4 regions of the Streptomyces sp. NPDC018947 genome follow, and region 3 is predicted to be linked to each of the others. Evidence: riboswitches for the same ligand, from Rfam matches in the RefSeq annotation. Region 3 holds a riboswitch; each other region holds the start of a gene.

The links. A riboswitch is a leader RNA that binds a small molecule or an ion and turns the genes downstream of it on or off. The one in region 3 is predicted to bind cyclic di-AMP.
Region 1: it holds a riboswitch for cyclic di-AMP, as region 3 does, so the genes downstream of both, ACH499_RS17560 (C40 family peptidase) here and ACH499_RS30840 (transglycosylase family protein) in region 3, are expected to answer to the same signal.
Region 2: it holds a riboswitch for cyclic di-AMP, as region 3 does, so the genes downstream of both, ACH499_RS12395 (M23 family metallopeptidase) here and ACH499_RS30840 (transglycosylase family protein) in region 3, are expected to answer to the same signal.
Region 4: it holds a riboswitch for cyclic di-AMP, as region 3 does, so the genes downstream of both, ACH499_RS15110 (M23 family metallopeptidase) here and ACH499_RS30840 (transglycosylase family protein) in region 3, are expected to answer to the same signal.

The regions. Positions count from the first base shown of each region.
Region 1 is NZ_JBIRZD010000008.1:216,321-221,294, reverse strand. It holds gene ACH499_RS17575 (helix-turn-helix transcriptional regulator) at 1-737, opposite strand, end outside; gene ACH499_RS17570 (ATP-binding protein) at 951-1,457, shown strand; gene ACH499_RS17565 (DUF6328 family protein) at 1,448-2,092, opposite strand; gene ACH499_RS17560 (C40 family peptidase) at 2,215-2,688, opposite strand; cyclic di-AMP (ydaO/yuaA leader) riboswitch at 2,692-2,903, opposite strand; partial or broken gene ACH499_RS17555 (urease accessory protein UreG) at 3,282-3,429, shown strand; partial or broken gene ACH499_RS17550 (urease accessory protein UreD) at 3,459-3,852, shown strand; gene ACH499_RS17545 (alpha/beta hydrolase) at 3,986-4,974, shown strand, end outside.
Region 2 is NZ_JBIRZD010000005.1:108,532-113,505, reverse strand. It holds gene ACH499_RS12405 (GNAT family N-acetyltransferase) at 1-497, opposite strand, end outside; gene ACH499_RS12400 (HPr family phosphocarrier protein) at 675-956, shown strand; gene ACH499_RS12395 (M23 family metallopeptidase) at 1,109-1,873, opposite strand; cyclic di-AMP (ydaO/yuaA leader) riboswitch at 1,886-2,049, opposite strand; gene ACH499_RS12390 (M16 family metallopeptidase) at 2,241-3,629, opposite strand; gene ACH499_RS12385 (M16 family metallopeptidase) at 3,626-4,974, opposite strand, start outside.
Region 3 is NZ_JBIRZD010000020.1:89,589-94,562, forward strand. It holds gene eno (phosphopyruvate hydratase) at 109-1,398, opposite strand; gene ACH499_RS30840 (transglycosylase family protein) at 1,668-2,390, opposite strand; cyclic di-AMP (ydaO/yuaA leader) riboswitch at 2,394-2,560, opposite strand; gene ACH499_RS30845 (transglycosylase family protein) at 2,737-3,765, opposite strand; gene ACH499_RS30850 (cytochrome P450) at 3,909-4,974, opposite strand, start outside.
Region 4 is NZ_JBIRZD010000007.1:17,078-22,051, reverse strand. It holds gene ACH499_RS15125 (tetratricopeptide repeat protein) at 1-534, shown strand, start outside; tRNA gene ACH499_RS15120 (tRNA-Met) at 630-703, shown strand; gene ACH499_RS15115 (PP2C family protein-serine/threonine phosphatase) at 869-2,104, shown strand; cyclic di-AMP (ydaO/yuaA leader) riboswitch at 2,329-2,485, shown strand; gene ACH499_RS15110 (M23 family metallopeptidase) at 2,497-3,528, shown strand; gene ACH499_RS15105 (aldo/keto reductase) at 3,678-4,622, shown strand; gene ACH499_RS15100 (PrsW family intramembrane metalloprotease) at 4,663-4,974, opposite strand, start outside.

The DNA.
Region 1 (4,974 bases), on a different contig from region 3:
CTACTCGTCAAATGGTCGAGAACTACCACGTCGAGATCAGAAGTGTTCGGAAATGAAAAAATTACGAAAGGACCGGTGACCCCGATGTGGGCCCCGGCGGCGAACGGCATCACCTGGAGGCGGACATGGGGCAGCCGCGCGGCCTCCACCAGCCGTTCGAGCTGGCGGGCCATCACGCCCGGACCGCCCACCTCCCGGCGCAGCACCGCCTCGTCGAGGACCGCGTGCAGCGCCAGCGGAGGATCGGCCCGCAGCACGTCCTGGCGGGCCAGCCGCACCTCCACCAGCGTGTCCAGCCGCTCCTCGGGCAGTCCGTCCACCGCCGCCCGCGTCACCGCGAGGGCGTACTCCGGCGTCTGCAGCAGACCGGGGACGACGGTGGTCTCCAGCGTGCGCATCGCACTCGCCTGGGACTCCAGGCTGATGAAGTCCCGGTACGTCGGGGGCAGTACGCCGCGATAGGCCTGCCACCAGTGGTGCCGGCCGCCCGTGCCGTCGGATCCCGCCAGCACCGCCAGCAACTCCCGCAACTGCGGATCGTCCACGCCGTAGGCGTCCAGCAGCAGGCGCACATCGGCCGGTTTCGCCCCGCTCGTCCCGGTCTCGATCCGGCTGACCTTCGACTGGTGCCAGCCCACCAGCCGGGCCGCCTCGCCGCTGGTGATCCCCGCCGCCGTGCGCAGGGCGCGCAGCTCCGCACCCAGTTTCCGGCGGCGCACCACGGGACCGTGCTGCATGGGCCACTCCTTTACTCCTTATGAGCCGCCCAAAAACGGTCTGCCGTCGCAGAGTTCACCGCTTCGAGCGACAGATATATGCATATCCCGGTGGATCGCCGCCCTTCAGCGGGTCGTGATGGCAGTCTGGCGGTGAAGCACCAGTCCGGGACCGTACTCGAACCATCCGCTCCGTGTCGGCCTGCGGTCCCGTGGGAAAGGGACGACGTCGCCATGGCAGACCACCTGGAAGCATCCGTCACTCTGCCGAGCGATCCCGCCTCGGTGGCCGCCGCCCGCACCTACGCCATGGCCACGCTGGCGGAGTGGGGCCTGCCCGCGGACGCGGAGATGGCCGAGACCGTCCGGCTCATCGTCTCGGAGCTGGCCACCAACGCGGTCCAGCACACCTTCGGCCAGTCACCCACCTTCACGGTGGACCTCGTCCTCGAACGGGACGAGCGGCTGCGCGTCGGCGTCACCGACAGCCACCCGCGCTTCCCCAAGCGCCTGCCCGCCGCGGTGCAGCAGGACAACGGCCGGGGCATGGTGATCATCCGCTGGCTGACGGCGGAGTTCGGCGGCAGGCTGCGGGTGCGGCCCACTCGCGAGGGCGGCAAGACCGTCTCCATCGAACTGCCCTGGACGGCGCCGGACGGTCCGGTGACGGCGGAGCCCGCTGTCACAGCCGTGGGCCGGCCCCGGAGCGAGCCCGCTGGGGGAAAGAACCCTCAGCGGTGAGGCGCCGGCGGCATCCGGCGCGCGGCGGCCGGTGCGCGCCGGGAGGCGGCCGGCGTACGGCGTGCCGGGACCGGCGCACGGCGGGGCGCGCCGCGCCGGGCCGAGGCGGCGGAGTCCGACGCGTCCGGGCGCCGTTCCCCGGCGCGGCCTCGGCCGCTCAGATGGGTCCGCCGGACCAGATGGGGGAGCAGCCCCCACAGGCCCAGGCAGACCGCCAGGGTCGCCCCGCCCGCGGCGAGTCCGCCGGCCCGGCCGGTGGTCACGTCGACGACGAGCATCACCGCACCGGTGAACGCGAGCACCAGCACGCCGAGGCCCACCGTGGCGAGCCGCGACGACACCCGCACGATGCGCGGCTTGGCGCCCCGCTGGAAGAGCGAGCGGTGCAGCGCGGCCGGGGCCGTGAACAGCGCCGCGGCGAGCACCGCGAGCAGCAGCGTGGTCACGTAGACGGCGCGCTGGACCGTGTCCAGCTCGGGGAAGCGCGAGGTGAACGCCAGGGACAGCAGGAAGGCGAAGAGGATCTGCACCCCGGTCTGGGTGACGCGCAGCTCCTGGAGCAGCTCGACGAAGTTGCGGTCGGCGCGCTCCAGCGGGGTCTCGTTGCGTGCGGTGCAGCGACGGTGCTCGGCCATGCCCTCACGGGTAACCGCCGAGCGCCGCGCCACTCCTGTGCGCACGCATCCGCCTCACGCCCTGCTGCCGGACGCCCGGGGAGGTGACGGCGCGTCAGGGTGCCGCCGACTCCCCGGGAGGGTCACTTCACCCGGCCGTACCAGACGCTCTTGGTCCAGATCTTCTGGAGCCGTACCACGTCCCCGGTCTTCGGGGCGTGCCAGATCTTGCCCTTTCCGGCGTAGATGCCCACGTGGTACACGCTGCTGCCCGAGTGGAAGAACACGAGGTCTCCGGCCTTGCGGCTCTTGGCGGAGATGTGCCGGGTCTTGTTGTACTGCTGCGCGGCGGTGCGCGGCAGTTTCTTGCCGGCCTTCTTGAACGAGTAGAGGGTCAGCCCGGAGCAGTCGAACCGGTTCGGCCCGGTGGCGCCCCAGGCGTAGGGGGAGCCCTTCTTGGAGGCCGCGATCTTGAGGGCCTTCGTCGCATGGGTGGCCGCGGCGGCCTCGCCGGCGGCACCGGGAACCACGAGCGAGCCACCCACCGCGGCGATGGTGAGGGCCGAGGCGGTACCGGCACGGGCCATGAGCGACGGGACACGATTGAGCGCAGTCATGCGCAACCCTTCGTCAGCCGCCTGTGAAGGATGACCTGTCGGATTCGGGCTGGCGAAGTTGCCCGGCCGCGTGTGCGGCTTCACCCCAAGGGCTGCTCGGCCCGGCCGTGGCGTGACCGTTCCGGCGACCCGTCGTGCTCGGGTCCTCCACTCCTGCCGATCCACTCCTGTCGACCGGTCGTCCGGGCGGCGGCAGGACTCGGCGTCCGCCCGGACCGCCCCGCCGCTGCGGCGGGGGCTTGTCGTCAGTAACGGATCTTGGCTCATGGAAGTCGGAAAATCCCAACGGAACGGGGCACTTGTGTTGTTACTCACCGCTCGGCCGTTCGGGTGGACACCTGCCCGGCCGGCTCTCCGCCCCGCGCGGCGCCGACGCCCGGACCAGCGGCGGAATGAGTAATTCCGCCAGCCGAGGCGCGGAGTGCGCAAGCTCGGCGAGCGGGAAATTCGAGGTGTTCCTACGCCGAAAGGGGGTAGGCCGAATGGCCCGTTTCCGGCCTTGGGTCGAGAACGTCCGGGGAACGGGAAGAAGGTGTGCGGCAGCGCGCGAAGACGTCGGAACGCGTCGCGGGCATGCGAACGGTCTGCCGCCGGTCCCCCGCAAGGGCGGCCCCGGCCTCTCCACCGCCGACCTGTTCATCGTCGACAAGACCGACCTCGCCCCGCGTCGGCTCCGGCCTCGCCCGGATGGCCGCCGACGCCGAGGCGCAGCGCGGCGAACCACCCGTCGCCCCGCAGTCGAGGGCGGTTGATCTCCGCTGAACCGCGGCGACCTCCGGGTGGCCACCTTCGCCGAACTCGCGCCCACGGCCGGGCTCGTGCTGCGCGAGGAGCAGGTGCTCGGCCGGGCCGGGGAGGAACCGGGGCGGCTCACCAGCCGTCTCTCCGTACGGATCCACGGCTGGCTGGTCCTCGACCGGAACCGGCCTGCGGGCCCGCCGTCCCCGGGCGGCTGACGGCCCCGCCGGACCGGCCGGCCGGTCCGCCGTCGGCCAAGTCGCCGTCGAACGACCGCGGTTCGCGACCGGTCCGCCGGCCGCCCGCCCGACCGGTCGGGGAGCGGCCGCCATGCCGCTCGCGGGGCCGGCTGCGCTGGACACGGCCGTGGCCCCGGACGCGCGGCGGCTGCGACGGCTGCCGGACGGGGCGCTGGCCTCGATGGACCGAGCCCGCCGACGGGCGGACACGAGTCTCCGTTTATCGGATTGGCAAAGAAGTGGCGCCTCCCCTGTTCCCGGGGAACGCACAGCCGCGAGGATCCCCGTACTCGTCGCACATCCTGTAGGGGGAGGGCCACTTGAGGAAGACAAGGCTGCACCGGAGAGCCGCCGCGTTCGGCACGGCCGGAGCACTCGTCACCGCCACGCTGATCGCCGGCACCGTCACGGCACCCGCGGCCGGCGCCAGTCCGGCCGTCGGCCGGGCCCACGGGCAGGGGCAGGGCCAGGACCGCGAGGCCCGCGGTGCCGCCATCGCCGCCGACCGTGCGGCGAAGGCCGGCGTCGACTGGCAGGACTGCCCCGCCGACTGGAACCTGCCCAAGCCCATCCAGTGCGGCTACGTCACCGTGCCGCTCGACTACGCCAAGCCGTACGGCAAGCAGATCAGGCTCGCCGTCGACCGCATCGGCAACACCGGCTCGAAGTCCGAGCGCCAGGGCGCCCTCATCTACAACCCGGGCGGCCCCGGCGGCTCCGGCCTGCGCTTCCCGGCCCGCGTCACCAACAAGAACGCGGTGTGGGCCAACACGGCCAAGGCCTATGACTTCGTGGGCTTCGACCCGCGCGGCGTCGGCAGGTCCGCGCCCATCTCCTGCGTCGACCCGCAGGAGTTCGTCAAGGCGCCCAAGATGGACCCGGTGCCCCGCTCCGAGGCCGACAAGCTCGCCCAGCGCAAGCTGGCCCGCGAGTACGCCGAGGGCTGCTTCGAGCGCAGCGGCGAGATGCTCCCGCACATGACCACGCCGAACACCGCCCGGGACCTGGACGTCATCCGCGCCGCCCTCGGCGAGGCGAAGCTCAACTACCTCGGCGTCTCCTACGGCACCTACCTCGGCGCGGTCTACGGCACCCTCTTCCCGGACCACGTGCGCCGGATGGTCGTCGACAGCGTCGTCAACCCGTCGCGCGAGAAGATCTGGTACCAGGCCAACCTGGACCAGGACGTCGCCTTCGAGGGCCGCTGGAAGGACTGGCAGGACTGGGTCGCCAAGAACGACGCGACCTACCACCTCGGCGACACCCGCGCCGAGGTCCAGGAGCAGTGGCTCAAGCTGCGCGCCACCGC
Region 2 (4,974 bases), on a different contig from region 3:
CCGGCGTCCATGAACACCTTGATCATCTTGGTGTTCGCGGGCAGCACCTCGGCGGCGAAGCGGCGGATGCCGCGCTCGCGGGCGACGGCGGCGATGTGCTCCAGGAGCGCCGAGGCGACGCCCCGGCCCTGGTGGGCGTCCTGGACCAGGAAGGCGACCTCCGCCTCGTCGGCGGGGGACGACGCGGGCGCCCCGCCGGCGCCGATCCGGTCGTAGCGCACGGTCGCGATGAACTCGCCGCCGATCGTGGCCGCGAGCCCCACCCGGTCCACGAAGTCGTGGTGCGTGAAGCGGTGGACGTCCTTGGCGGACAGGCGCGGGTACGGCGCGAAGAAACGGTAGTACTTCGACTCGTCGGACACCTGCTCGTAGAAACTGACCAGGCGCTCGGCGTCGTCCACGGTGATGGGGCGCACGCGTGCGGTGCCGCCGTCGCGCAGCACCACGTCGGCCTCCCAGTGGGCGGGGTACTCGTGCCGGTCCGACGAGGTCTGCATGGGCCCCAGAGTACGGCTCGCGTACGACAACGGCGCGGGGCAGTCTGTGGAGAAACGGAGGGCCGGGCGGGGGCCGCGGCCGGACAGCCGGCCCGCGCGTCGCACGGCCGTCCGGCCATGGGTCATGATGTGGGAAACTGGTCTAGACAACCCGGTACACCTGAAGGGCAGCAACACATGGCTGAGCGCCGCGTCAACGTCGGCTGGGCCGAGGGTCTCCACGCCCGCCCCGCCTCCATCTTCGTCCGGGCCGCCACGGCCACCGGCGTCCCGGTGACGATCGCCAAGGCCGACGGCGACCCCGTCAACGCGGCCTCGATGCTGGCCGTCCTCGGCCTCGGCGCCCAGGGCGGCGAGGAGATCGTCCTCGCCTCCGACGCCGAGGGCGCGGACGCGGCCCTGGACCGTCTGGCCAGGCTGGTCGCCGAGGGGCTCGAGGAGCTTCCCGAGACCGTCTGAAGCGATCACGCGCCGAAAGGCCCGCCCGGACCACCGGGCGGGCCTTTCGTGCGTCCTTCCGCGGGCGGGCGCCGTGCGGTCGCCCCCGGGGCCGAGAACCGCGAGGCCCCGGCTCGGTGAGCCGGGGCCTCGGACATCCGTACCGTCCGTCGTCAGATGTTCACGCCGTGGGAGCGGAGGTAGGCGACGGGGTCCATGTCCGAGCCGTACTCCGGGCTCGTACGGGCCTCGAAGTGCAGGTGGGCGCCGGTGACGTTGCCGGTGTCGCCGGAGATGCCGATCTGCTGGCCGGCGACGACCGACTGGCCGACCGAGACGCCGATCGACGACAGGTGGCCGTACTGCGTGTACGTGCCGTCGTGCATCCTGATGACGACCTGGTTGCCGTACGCGCCGCCCCAGCCGGCCTCGACGACGGTGCCGACGCCGACCGCGTGCACCGTGGTGCCGGTGGCGGCGTGGAAGTCGACGCCGGTGTGGCTGCCGGAGGACCACAGCGAGCTGCCGGCCTGGTAGGACGTGGAGACGTAGGAGCCGGTGATCGGCGAGACGTAGGTGTTGAGGCGCTTGCGCTCCTCCTCGCGCGCGGCGCGCTCCTTGGCCTCGCGGGCCTCCTTGGCGGCCTCGGCGGCCCGCTCACGCGCGGCTTCCATCGCCGCCTCGCGGGCGGCGGCGTGCTGCGCGGCCTCCTGCTGGGCGGTGGCCTGGGCGTCGATCTCGGCGGCCACGGAGTCGCCGATGGTGACGACGGGGGTGAGACCGGTCTGCTCGGCCTCGGCCTCGGCGGCGAGGGCCGGGGCCGCGAGAGTGCCGACGACGCCGGTGGTGGCGAGGGCCGCGACGCCCGCCGCGTGGGCGGTGGTGCGCTGCATGCGGCTGGGACGGCGGTGCTTCCCGGAGGCGCGCGTGAACGCCATGTAGAGGCTGGTCCTTTCCTTCCCTCTCGCCTACCGGGTTAGCTGACGGGTTCGGAGCAGGAAGGTCTCCTACGGACCCCCTCGCTGCACGCGCGGGCGTCCGATTCACCCCAGGGACGTGATGGGTCCCCGGCTCCCCTGGCTCGCGCCGTACGGGGACTCGGCGATGACTGTCCGGTGCCGCGGGTGCGGCGCACTGCCTGACGGACAGCCGGGACGACGCTAGACGCGGCCGACTTCGATCCTCAAACGCAACAGGGTTTTTGTAGCGCACGCCACAGGACGGACAGGCAGCCTCTCCCTCAATTGGGACAAAAAACGGCCCTGGTGACGCTCGGGTCACCAGGGCCGCCGCACGCGTGCGCCGCTACTCGGCGGCGACGACGGTGACTTCGCCGATGCCGAGGGCCTCGACGGGCTCCCTGATCTGCGCCGCGTCGCCGACGAGGATCGTCACCAGCCGGTCCACCGGGAAGGCGTTCACGACCGCCGCCGTGGCCTCCACGGTGCCCGTGGCGGCGAGTTGGCGGTACAGCGTCGCCTGGTAGTCGTCGGGCAGGTACTGCTCGACCTGGTCGGCCAGCGTGCCGGCGACGGCCGCCGCGGTCTCGTACTTGAGCGGCGCGACGCCCACCAGGTTCTGCACGGCGACGTCGCGCTCGGCGTCGGTGAGCCCGCCCTCGGCGAGGGTGCGCAGCACCGTCCACAGGTCCTGGAGCGCCGGGCCGGTGTTGGGCGTGTCGACGGAGCCGCTGATGGCGAGCATCGAGGCACCCGTGCCGTCGGGCGCGGACCGCAGCACCTGCCCGAACGCCCGCACGCCGTAGGTGTAGCCCTTCTCCTCGCGCAGGACGCGGTCCAGGCGCGAGGTGAGGGTGCCGCCCAGGCAGTACGTGCCGAGGACCTGCGCGGGCCACACGCGGTCGTGGCGGTCGGCTCCGGTGCGGCCGATCAGGAGCTGCGTCTGGACGGCGCCGGGGCGGTCCACGATGACGACCCGTCCGGTGTCGTCGGCGTTCACCGGCGGCACGGGGCGCGGCTCGGCGGGGGCACCGGTCCAGGCGCCGAGGGTCTCGCCGAGCAGCGCGTCGAGGTCGACGCCGGTGAGGTCGCCGACGACCACGGCGGTGGCCGTGGCCGGGCGGACGTGCTTCTCGTAGAAGGCCCGGACGGCGGCCGCGTCGATCGCCGCCACCGTCTCCTCGGTGCCCTGGCGCGGGCGCGACATGCGCGAGTCGGCCGGGAACAGCTCCTTGGAGAGCTCCTTGGCGGCGCGGCGCGAGGGGTTGGCCAGCTCGTGCGGGATCTCGTCGAGCCGGTTGCGCACCAGCCGTTCGACCTCGCTGTCGTCGAACGCGGGCGCCCGCAGCGCGTCGGCGATCAGGCCGAGCGCCTTGGCGAGGCGGGAGACCGGCACCTCCAGGCTCAGCCGCACACCGGGGTGGTCGGCGTGCGCGTCGAGGGTGGCACCGCAGCGCTCCAGCTCGGCGGCGAACTCCTCGGCGGAGTGCTTGTCGGTGCCCTCGGAGAAGGCGCGCGCCATGATCGTGGCGACACCGTCGAGGCCGGCGGGCTCGGCGTCCAGCGGGGCGTCCAGCGACACCTCGACGGCGACGACCTGCTGGCCGGGGCGGTGGCACCGCAGCACGGTCAGGCCGTTGTCGAGGCTGCCGCGCTCGGGCGCCGGGAACGCCCAGGGCTTGGGCTCGCCGGCCTGCGGCTGCGGGTGGAATTCCATCGTGGCGAGCTCGGTCACTTGGCCGCCTCCTCGTTCTCGTCGGTGGCGTCGTTCTCGTCGGCGGAGGCGGTCGGCTCGTAGACGAGCACCCCGCGGTTCTCGGGACGCAGGCGGGCCGCGGCGATCTCGCGGACCTCCTCGGCGGTGACGTCCAGGACCCGCTGCACGGCGGTGAGGGCGAGCTGCGGGTCACCGAACAGGACGGCGTACCGGCACAGTTCGTCGGCGCGGCCGGCGACCGTGCCGAGCCGGTCCAGCCACTCGCGCTCGAGCTGGGCCTGGGCGCGTTCCATCTCCTCGGCGGTGGGGCCCTCCTCGGCGAACCGGGCCAGCTCCTCGTCGATGGCGGCCTCGATGACCGGCACCTCCACGTCGCCGGACGTCTTCACGTCCAGCCAGCCCAGGGAGGGCGCCCCGGCGAGCCGCAGCAGGCCGAATCCGGCCGCGACGGCCGTGCGGTCGCGGCGCACCAGCCGGTTGTAGAGGCGGGACGACTCGCCGCCGCCCAGCACGGTCACCGCGAGGTCGGCCGCGTCGCACGCGCGCGTGCCGTCCTCCGGCAGCCGGTAGGCCGCCATCAGGGCGCGCGCCGGGACGTCCTCCTCGACGACCTCGCGCAGCTCCCGGCCGATCACGTCGGGCAGGGAGCCGTCCCGGGGCGCGGGCTTGCCGTCGTGCCCGGGGATGGAGCCGAAGTACTTCTCGATCCAGGCGAGCGTCCGCTCGGGGTCGATGTCGCCGACCACCGACAGCACCGCGTTGTTCGGCGCGTAGTAGGTGCGGAAGAACGCGCGCGCGTCCTCCAGCGTCGCCGCGTCCAGGTCGGCCATCGAACCGATCGGCGTGTGGTGGTAGGGGTGGCCCTGGGGGAAGGCGAGGGCGGTCAGCTTCTCGAACGCGGTGCCGTAGGGCACGTTGTCGTAGCGCTGGCGGCGCTCGTTCTTGACGACGTCGCGCTGGTTCTCCATCGACTCGTCGTCCAGGGCGGAGAGCAGGGAGCCCATCCGGTCCGCCTCCAGCCACAGGGCGAGCTCGAGCTGGTGGGCGGGCATGGTCTCGAAGTAGTTGGTGCGCTCGAAGCTGGTGGTGCCGTTGAGCGAGCCGCCCGCCCCCTGCACCAGCTCGAAGTGGCCGTTGCCCTTGACCTGGGCGGAGCCCTGGAACATCAGGTGCTCGAAGAGGTGGGCCAGACCGGTGCGGCCCTCGACCTCGTGGCGGGAGCCGACGTCGTACCAGAGGCACACCGCCGCGACCGGGGTCAGGTGGTCCTCGGAGAGCACCACGCGCAGGCCGTTGGCCAGCCGGTGCTCGGTCGCTGTCAGGCCGCCGGAGCCTGCCTGCGCTGTGGCCGTGTGACCCATGG
Region 3 (4,974 bases):
CCTTCGTCCGTCTCCTACGTGCGTACGTCCCCGCACACGGTACGGGACCGAGTACGGGGACGTACGTACGACGCTTCCTACAGAGGTGGCACTCGGCCCTCGCCGTGCCTACTGGTTGGCGGAGCGGAAGCGCGGGAAGGCGCTGCGGCCGGCGTACACCGCGGCGTCGTCGAGGATCTCCTCGATGCGCAGGAGCTGGTTGTACTTGGCGACGCGCTCGGAGCGGGCCGGGGCACCGGTCTTGATCTGGCCGCAGTTGGTGGCGACGGCCAGGTCGGCGATGGTGACGTCCTCGGTCTCGCCGGAGCGGTGGGACATCATGCACTTGAAGCCGTTGCGCTGGGCCAGCTCCACGGCGTCCAGGGTCTCGGTCAGCGAACCGATCTGGTTGACCTTGACCAGCAGGGCGTTGGCCGCGCCGTCCTCGATGCCGCGGGCCAGGCGCTCCGGGTTGGTGACGAACAGGTCGTCGCCGACGAGCTGGACCTTGTCACCGAGCTTGTCGGTGATGGTCTTCCAGCCCTCCCAGTCGTCCTCGAACAGCGGGTCCTCGATGGAGACCAGCGGGTACGCCTCGACCAGCTCGGCGTAGTACTCGGTCATCTCGGCGGCCGAGCGCTCCTTGCCCTCGAAGGTGTAGGAGCCGTCCTTGTAGAACTCGGACGCGGCGACGTCCAGCGCGAGCGCGATCTGCTCGCCCGGGGTGTAGCCGGCCTCCTTGATGGCCTCGAGGATGAGGTCGAGGGCCTCGCGGTTGGAGCCGAGGTTCGGGGCGAAGCCGCCCTCGTCGCCGAGGCCGGTGGCCAGGCCCTTGCCCTTCAGCACCTTCTTGAGGGTGTGGTAGACCTCGGTGCCCCAGCGCAGCGCCTCCGAGAAGGACTCCGCGCCGATCGGGGCGATCATGAACTCCTGGATGTCCACGTTGGAGTCGGCGTGCGAGCCGCCGTTCAGGATGTTCATCATCGGCACCGGCAGCAGGTGCGCGTTCGGGCCGCCCAGGTAGCGGAAGAGCGGCAGGTCGCTGGCCTCGGAGGCGGCGTGGGCGACGGCGAGCGAGACGCCGAGGATGGCGTTGGCGCCGAGCGAGCCCTTGTTGTCGGTGGCGTCCAGGTCGAACATGGCCTGGTCGATCAGGCGCTGCTCGGTGGCGTCGTAGCCGACCAGCTCGGGGCCGATCTGCTCGATGACGGCGAGGACGGCCTTCTCGACGCCCTTGCCCTGGTAGCGGTTGGGGTCGCCGTCGCGGAGCTCGATGGCCTCGAAGGCACCGGTGGAGGCACCGGAGGGAACGGCGGCACGCCCCGTGCTGCCGTCGTCGAGGCCGACCTCGACCTCGACCGTGGGGTTGCCTCGGGAGTCCAGGATTTCCCGGGCTACGACGACGTCGATGGACGGCACGAGCATCTCCTTCTTCAATGTGACGCTTCGGTGTGACGCGGGCCCGCAGGGTCCGCGGCGGCTCTGCGGGACGAGCCTAACCGGCTCCGGGCGATCGGCCAGCCGGTCGCCCACCCGGTGGACAGAACCGAGAGTAAATTGTTTCCGAACGGAACAAAGACGGTTCGGGGAAACCGGGGGTACGCGCCCGCGGCGCCGGGCGCGAAAAAACCCGCCCCGGTGCGTACGGGGGAACACGCACCGGGGCGGGAGCAGGGGCGGGCCGCCGCTTACTTGAGGTGGAGCTGCTGGCCCGGGTAGATCAGGTCGGCGTCGTCGACGATGTCGTCGTTCAGGTCGAACAGCTTCGCCCAGCCGCCCTTGACGTGGTGCTCGGCGGCGATCGAGCTGAGCGTGTCGCCCTTGACGACCTTGTACTCGCCGTCGCCCTTCTCGACCTTCTTGCCGGTCGGGGTGGTGACGGTCTTCTTCTCGGCCTTCTTCTCCACCTTCTGCTCGGCGGCCGGACGCTCGGAGGAGCGCGACGCCTTCTGCTCGGTGGAGCGCTCGGCGGTGGAGCCGCCACTCTGGCTCTGCGAGGAGCCGCTGTCCGTGCTCGCGGCGGAGCCGCCGGTGTACGCGGCGCTCGACAGGCCGGTGCCGCAGACCGGCCAGGCACCCTTGCCCTGACCCGCGAGGACCTTCTCGGCGATCTCGATCTGCTGCGACTTGGTGGCCTGGTCGGCGGTGGCGGCGTACTGCGTACCGCCGTAGGCGGCCCAGGTGGAGGCGGAGAACTGCAGACCGCCGTAGTAGCCGTTGCCGGTGTTGATCGACCAGTTGCCGCCGGACTCGCACTGGGCGACGGCGTCCCACTCGGACGCGGTGGCGGCGGAGGCGTTGCCGGCCGCCATCAGCGGGGCGGCGACGGCGGCGCCGGCCACGCCGGCGACGGCGATGGCGCGAGCGGCCTTGGACGGACGACGGTGCTTGCCCTTGCTGGAAAACAGCATGGTTGATCCCCTCACCGACGCCTGCGAGGTGAGCTGTCGGGTTCGGGCCGGTTGAGTTGCCCGGCCGGGTCCCTCACGGGACTCGGCTTCACCCCTAGCCGCTCCGATTCGCTTGCCCGGTGCGGCACTTACCTTGGGTCCCCCGCTCCTGCCTGCGGCGCTTGACGCGACGACTGTTCCCGGGCTGCCGCTGGCAGGATTCGGCGTTGCGGCGGCCGGGGCCCGCGGTGGCGAGCGGTCATGACCGTAGACACGGGTTCGGCCGTTTTTCAAAGACGATCACGGCTTCTGAGACCTATCTCTCACGTGATCCAAAACGGACATACAGGCTGAACCGTGACGCGAACTAGCCCTGGTTTTCGCCCGTTTCGCCCCCGACCGTGAGCGTCTGACCGGGCAGGATGTGGTCCGGGTCGGCTCCGACGACGTCCTTGTTGCCGTCGTAGAGCGCGCGCCATCCGCCGGTGACGTCAAGGGAGTCGGCGATGCCCCAGAGACTGTCCCCGGAACGGACCGTGTACGAGGCGTCCGTGAGGCCGCGTGCGCTGTCGTCGCCACGCGAGGCGTGCCGGCCCCAGGACTCGGCGGTGCGGCCGTCCGCGGGACTCTCCTCCGCGCTGCCGCCCCGGTGCCGGCCGGTCGCGGTCTCCTCGGTGCCGGTGCTCCCCGAAACGGAGCCGTTCTGCCCCGACTTGTCCGACTCCTCGCCCGCCGGGGCGGTCGCGCCGGCGCCGCCGGAGCCCCGCGTGGCGTCCGCGGCCGGGGCGTCCGGCGTGGCGGAGGTGCCCGATTCGGGAGTTTCCTCACTCTTGCCCGACGAAGCGTCAGGCGTCTCCGTGGCGGAGGGCGACGGCGACCGGGAGGCGGAGGGCGCGGGGGACGCTTCGGTGTCGGACCCGGCGGAACCGGCCGTGACGGACGGCTCGGCCGCGCCCGTGGTCCCCTCCTGTGCCGACGCGCCGTCATCCGGGGCCCCGCTGTCCCCCGTCGCGGTGCCGGAGCCGTTGCCCAGGCCCGCGAGCAGGCCGCAGGTGGGCCAGGCGACGATGCCCTGGTCCGCGAGCACCTTCTCGGCGACCGATATCTGCTGCGAACGGCTGGCCTGGTCGGCGCTGGACGCGAGGTCCAGACCGCCGTAGCGCTCCCACAGGTCCTGGGAGAGCTGGAGGCCGCCGTAGTAGCCGTTGCCGCTGTTCTGGCTCCAGGCACCGCCCGTCTCGCACTCGGCGACCCGGTCCCAGCCCGCACCGTCGGCCGCGTGCGCACCCGTGGCCCCCAGCAGAGGGATCGCGATGGCGGAGCCCGTCACTCCGGCGGCGACGACCAGAGCGGGGGCCTGGCGGGGGCGACGGTGACGACCGTTCCCGGAGAGCATGCGGCGACCTTTCCCGAGACAGCGATGACGGCGTGGCGGATGACGCTCGGCGCCACGCTGATCCGTGAAGGTATAGGCAGATGATCGCTTGTCACAAGTTCATGCCGCGCAGATCACGTGAAGATCACAGAGGTGAGCGCGTGTCACCTTTGCGGTGGCGACGGGGTCTTGTCCGGCGCCGAGGGGGCCTCGTCCGGCACCGGCGGGGCCGGGGTGAACGACACCGGCAGGGTGCGCAGCCCGCGCATGATGAGCCCGCCGCGCCAGCGCAGCTCGGCCGGATCCGCGGCCAGCTGCAGGTCCGGCAGACGGGTGAGGAGCGTGGCGAGCGCCGTCTGCCCCTCCAGCCGGGCGAGCGGGGCGCCGAGGCAGTAGTGGATGCCGTGGCCGTACCCCAGGTGCTGGTTGTCCCGGCGCGAGAGGTCCAGGGTGTCCGGGTCCGCGAAGCGCTCCGGGTCCCGGTCGGCCGCGGCCAGGACGACGAGCACGGGGTCTCCGGGGGCGATGTCCTGCCCGGCGAGGGTGAGCGCCTCGGTGGCGAAACGCCAGGTGGCCAGCTCCACCGGGCCGTCGTAGCGCAGGAGTTCCTCGACGCCCGTCTCCAGCAGCCCGCGCTCGCCCGCGGCCAGGGACGTCTGCAGCCTGGTGCGCTGCCCGGGGTGGGTGAGCAGGGCGTAGGTGCCGTTGCCGATGAGGTTGACCGTGGTCTCGAACCCCGCGAAGAGCAGGATGAAGGCCATCGCCGCGGCCTCGTTCTCGGTGAGGTGCTCCCCGTGGTCGGAGGCGCGGATGAGACCGGAGATCAGGTCCTCGCCGGGACCGGGCTCGGGCGGCAGCGCGGCGCGCTTGCGGTGGATCAGCTCGGCGAGGTAGCCCCGCATCTTCTTCACCGACCGCGCGACACCGCCCCGGGGCCCGCCGCCGTGACGGATCATCATGCCCGCCCAGTCGCGGAAGTCGTCCTGGTCCTCTTGGGGGACGCCGAGCAGGTCGCAGATGGCGTAGATGGGCAGCGGGAACGCGAACTCGTGGATGAGGTCGGCCGAGCCGGTGGCGGCGAACCGGTCGATCAGGCCGTCGGCCAGCTCCTGCACCCGGGGCGCGAACTCGGCGACGCGGCGCGGTGTGAACGCCTTGCTGACCAGCCGACGCAGCCTGGTGTGGTCCGGCGGGTCGATGTTGAGCAGATGCGTCATCAGCTCGGCCTTG
Region 4 (4,974 bases), on a different contig from region 3:
GAGCCCGGGGCGGAGCGGTTCCTGCGGTGCGCGGCGGGGGGCGGCAGCCCGGAGGCGGCGTACCGCCTGGCCGCGCTGCTCGACGCGCGCCGGCCGCCGGCGCCCGCGCACGAGCTGGGCGGGCCGGCTCAGGAGAAGACCGAGTGCGAGGAGTGGTACGAGCGGGCGGCCTCGCAGGGCCACCGCCGGGCCCAGGTGCGGGTCGGGATGCTGGCCGCGGCGCGGGGCGACGTGCTGGAGGCGGCGCGGTGGTACCGGGAGGCGGCCGAGGCCGGGTCCCGCAACGGGGCCTTCAATCTCGGGCTGCTGCTGGCCCGGGAGGGCAGCGAGCCCGAGGCGGTCGTGTGGTGGCGCCGGGCGGCCGACGCCGGGCACGGGCGGGCCGCGCTGCGGCTGGCGCTGGTGTGCGCGCGGCGGGGCGAGCTGGACGAGGGGCAGAGCTGGGCGGACCTCGCGGTGTCGCTGGGGCCGCGGGAGGTCGGCGAGCGGGCGGCGCGGTTGCGGGACGCGCTGCGGCAGGAGCTGTCCGCGTGACGCCGCGCGAGGCCGGGCCGCGGTGCCCCCGCGGCATCGCCGGCCGAAGCGATTTGCTTCCGTCGGCGGGGGTGACGTACTGTTCCATTCATCGACGCGGGGTGGAGCAGCTCGGTAGCTCGCTGGGCTCATAACCCAGAGGTCGCAGGTTCAAATCCTGTCCCCGCTACTGAAGGCCGAGGGCCGGAATCCGAAAGGGTTCCGGCCCTCGGTGTTTCCGCGTGCATGTCACCCGACCGGCCGCCACGGCTCGCTCCCCGCGCCCCCTCCCGGAACCCTGGAGGGCGGGACGGTGTGCGGCGTCGAGGTGCGGGGCGGCGGGAGACGAGTGGTGGTGCGGCCGAGTGAGGTGGAGGACGAGGGACCGTACGCCACACCCGGCGGCCGGCTGCCCGGCGACCCCGTGCCCGACCCGGGGCTCGGTCACGCCCGGGCGCCCGTACCGCCGGCCGCGCCGCGCGGCCCCGGATGGGGTGCGTACGGCCGCGGCCTCGTGCGCGTCCTCCCCGTGCTGCTGCTCGTCGTGGCCGTCGCCTACGACCTCTTCACCCCCCGGTACTTCACCGCCGGGCCCCTCTACACGGCCGCGCCCCTGGTCGCGGCGCCGCTCTACTCCCGGCGCGGCACCGCGCTCACCGGGGCCGCCGCCGTCGCCGCCGTCATCGCGCTCCAGGCGGGCAAGGGCGTCGTCCACTACGTCGACTCGCTCACCGAACTGATCACCATCGCCACGGTCGCGGCCCTCGCCGTCTTCGTGAACGCCTTCGTCCGCCGCAGCGACGAGCGCCTCGCCTCCGCCCGCGAGATCGCCGAGGCCGCCCAGCGCGCCGTGCTGCCCGAACCGGCCGACCGCATCGGCGGCTTCGAGATCGCCGCCCGCTACGAGGCGGCCCAGGCCGACGCCTTCATCGGCGGCGACCTGTACGCCGTGCAGGACAGCGCGTACGGCGTCCGACTGATCGTCGGGGACGTGCGTGGCAAGGGCATGGGCGCGGTCGCCGCGGTCGCCGTGGTGATCGGGGCGTTCCGGGAGGCCGCCGAGCAGGAGGCCACGCTGGAGGCGGTGGCGCAGCGGCTGGAGCGGGCGCTGGCGCGCGAGGGCACCCGGCGGGACGGGCTGGACGCCTTCGAGGGGTTCACCACCGCCGTCCTCGCCGAACTCCCGCACGGCGACGGCGTCGTCCGCATCGTCAACCGCGGCCATCCGCCGCCCCTGCTGCTCCATGCCGACGGCACCGTCGGCCCGCTCCAGGCCCGGGACTCCGCGCTGCCGCTCGGGATGGGCGAGCTGGGCGTGTGGCCCGACCGGGCGGAGCAGACCGGGTTCCCCGGCGGTGCCACGCTGCTGCTCCACACCGACGGACTGTCGGAGGCCCGTGACGCCCACGGCCGGTTCTACGACCCCCAAGCCAGGCTGGCCGGCCGCGTCTTCCGGCACCCGGCCCATCTGCTCGACACGCTCGCCGACGACGTGCGCCGGCACTCCGGGGACGGCATGGCGGACGACATGGCGCTCCTCGCCGTACGGCGCCCCTGCCCCGGCGACCTTGATCAGCGTCACGGGTGGTGACGGCGCGACCGCCCTCCGCATAACAACTGACACACCATCAGAAAGAACGGGTTTGAGGAAGTGGCCTGAAACGTGGTCAACTCGCCCCGTTTTGACTGGTCGTGAGCCTTGTGTTCCGGCCGGAAGACTTAATGATCAGCCGGAACGGCTTGGAATCCACGCCTCGCTTCTATTAACGTTCGATAACGCAGCGCGGTCGTCCCAGCCGTCACAGAAGGCGGCTCCGTGCGCACGCGCCGAATCCCGTGAGGGAACCGGGGAACCACCACCTTGGGGTGAATCGGGCGTACACCGCCGTGGAGACACGGTCCGGTTACGCGCGTAGGAGACCTTCCTGCTCCGAACCCGTCAGCTAACCCGGTAGGCGGAAGGAAGGAAAGGAGCGCGCCCACGTGGCGTCCAACCGCCCTGTCCCCGAGGCCCCGTTCATGCCCTCCCGGCACGACACCGAGACCTTCGGCTACGACCTCCACCGCGCCGAAGAGGGCCCCTGGGAGGAGTGGAATCCCACCGCGGAGTCCGTCCGTCCCGTACGCGGCAGGCACCGCGTCGCCAAGCAGCGCGGCGGACTCGCCCGCAGCTCCACCGTCCTCGGCGTCGGCGTCATCGCGGCCGTGGGAGCGGGCGGCATGGCCAGCGCGCAGACCGGCAAGCCGCCGGTGCCGATCTCCATGCCCGATCTGCCGAACGTCGGCTCGCTCATCTCCGACGACGAGCCGGAGGAGCCCGAGGGCTCCGCCACCCCGCTCAGCAGTCTCGTGACCTCCGCCGAGACCGCCGAGGGCACCACCGACGCCGGTGAGGCCCTGCGGGAGCGCATCATGGCCCAGGCCGAGCAGCAGCAGGTCCAGGTCGAGAACAAGGCCGCCGCGCAGGCCGCGGCCGCCGCCGAGAAGGAGGCCGCCGAGGCCGCCGCCAAGGCGGCGAAGGAGGCCGAGGAGAAGGCCGCCGCCGCCAAGAAGAAGGCGGAGGAGGAAGCCGCGAAGAAGGCCGAGGCCGAGCGGCTCGCCGAACTGGCCAGGCAGTACACGCTGCCGACCTCCTCGTACACGATCACCTCCACCTTCGGTCAGGCCGGCTCCATGTGGTCCTCCGGCCACCACACCGGCCTCGACTTCGCCGCCCCCACCGGTACCCTCATCAAGGCCGTCCACACGGGCACGATCACCGAGGCCGGCTGGGCCGGTTCCTACGGCTACCGCACGGTCCTGACCCTCGAGGACGGCACCGAACTCTGGTACTGCCACCAGTCGTCGATCAACGTCAGCGTGGGCCAGAAGGTCAGCACCGGTGACGTCATCGGCCGCGTGGGCGCCACCGGCAACGTGACCGGTCCGCACCTGCACTTCGAGGTCCACGTCGGCGGCGCCGAGGGCGGCGTCGACCCGGCCGCATGGCTGATGGGCAAGGGCCTCAGCCTCTGACCACCGCCCGGCTCCCTCCCGGAGCCGGGGCGCGTACCCGAGACCCCGGCGGTCCTGACGACAACCCCCCGACGTCAGGGCTGCCGGTCCGCGCGATCCTCCGCGCCGTTCCGGAATGAGCCGGTGCGGCGCGTTCGTTGTCGTAGGGCATGACTTCTCTGCGCAAACTCGGCTCCAGTGACCTCGAGGTCTTCCCGCTCGCCCTCGGCGGCAACGTGTTCGGCTGGACCGCCGGCCAGGAGGCCTCCTTCGCCGTCCTCGACGCCTACACCGCCGCGGGCGGCAACTTCGTCGACACCGCCGACTCCTACTCCGCGTGGGTCGACGGCAACAGCGGCGGCGAGTCCGAGACCCTCATCGGCACGTGGCTCGCGGCGCGCGGCAACCGCGCCGACGTCGTGATCGCCACCAAGGTCAGCCAGCACCCGGAGTACCCCGGCCTGTCGGCGGCCAACATCAAGGCCGCCGCCGACGCCTCCCTGCGCCGCCTGGGCACCGACCACATCGACCTCTACTACACCCACTTCGACAAGCCCGAGGTGCCGGTCGAGGAGATCGTCGGCGCGCTCGACGAGCTGGTGAGGGCGGGCAAGGTGCGGCACATCGGCGCCTCCAACATCTCCCCCGAGCGGCTGGCGGCCTCCCTGGAGTTCTCCGACCGGGAGGGCCTCGCCCGGTACGTGGCCGTGCAGCCCCACTACAACCTGGTGTCGCGCGACACGTACGAGGGCGGGCTGCGCGACCTCGCCGAGCGGTCCGGACTCGCCGCCGTCCCGTACTACGCCCTGGCGTCCGGCTTCCTCACGGGCAAGTACCGGCCGGGGACCACCGTCGACAGCCCCCGGGCGGGGGGCGCGGCCACGCACCTGGAGAGCGAGCGGGGGCGTCGCGTGCTCACCGTCCTGGACGAGATCTCCGAGGCCCACGGCGTGCCGGTCGCCACGGTGGCCCTGGCCTGGCTGGCCGCCCAGCCGACGGTGGCCGCGCCGATCGCGTCGGCGCGGACCGTCGAGCAGCTTCCGGCGCTGCTCGGGGTGGCGGAGCTGGAGCTGACGGAGGCCGAGGTGCTCAGGCTGACGGAGGCGTCCGCCTGAGCGGCGTTCCGCGCCGCGGTCGCCACGACCCTTGCGGACGCTAGGACCGGTACGGGTTCGGGGGCGGGACGTACGGGGCGTAGGCGTAGGCGTAGGCGTAGGGCGGATGCGGGGCGTACGGGTGGGGCGCCGGGTGCGCCCCGTAGGCCGCCCAGGGCGGTACGGTCCGCGGGGCGGGCGGTGCCGTGGCGCGGGCCGCGTGGTCCAGCGCCGGGCGCGCCACCTCCCGGCGGCGCCACAGCTCGGTCAGCAGCTCCCGCTCCCGGACCACGTAGTCGGCACCCGCCCGGCCGCGCGTGCCCCGCTGCCGCAGGAACGCCAGCGAGGTCGCGTACGCCTCGTACTCCGCCAC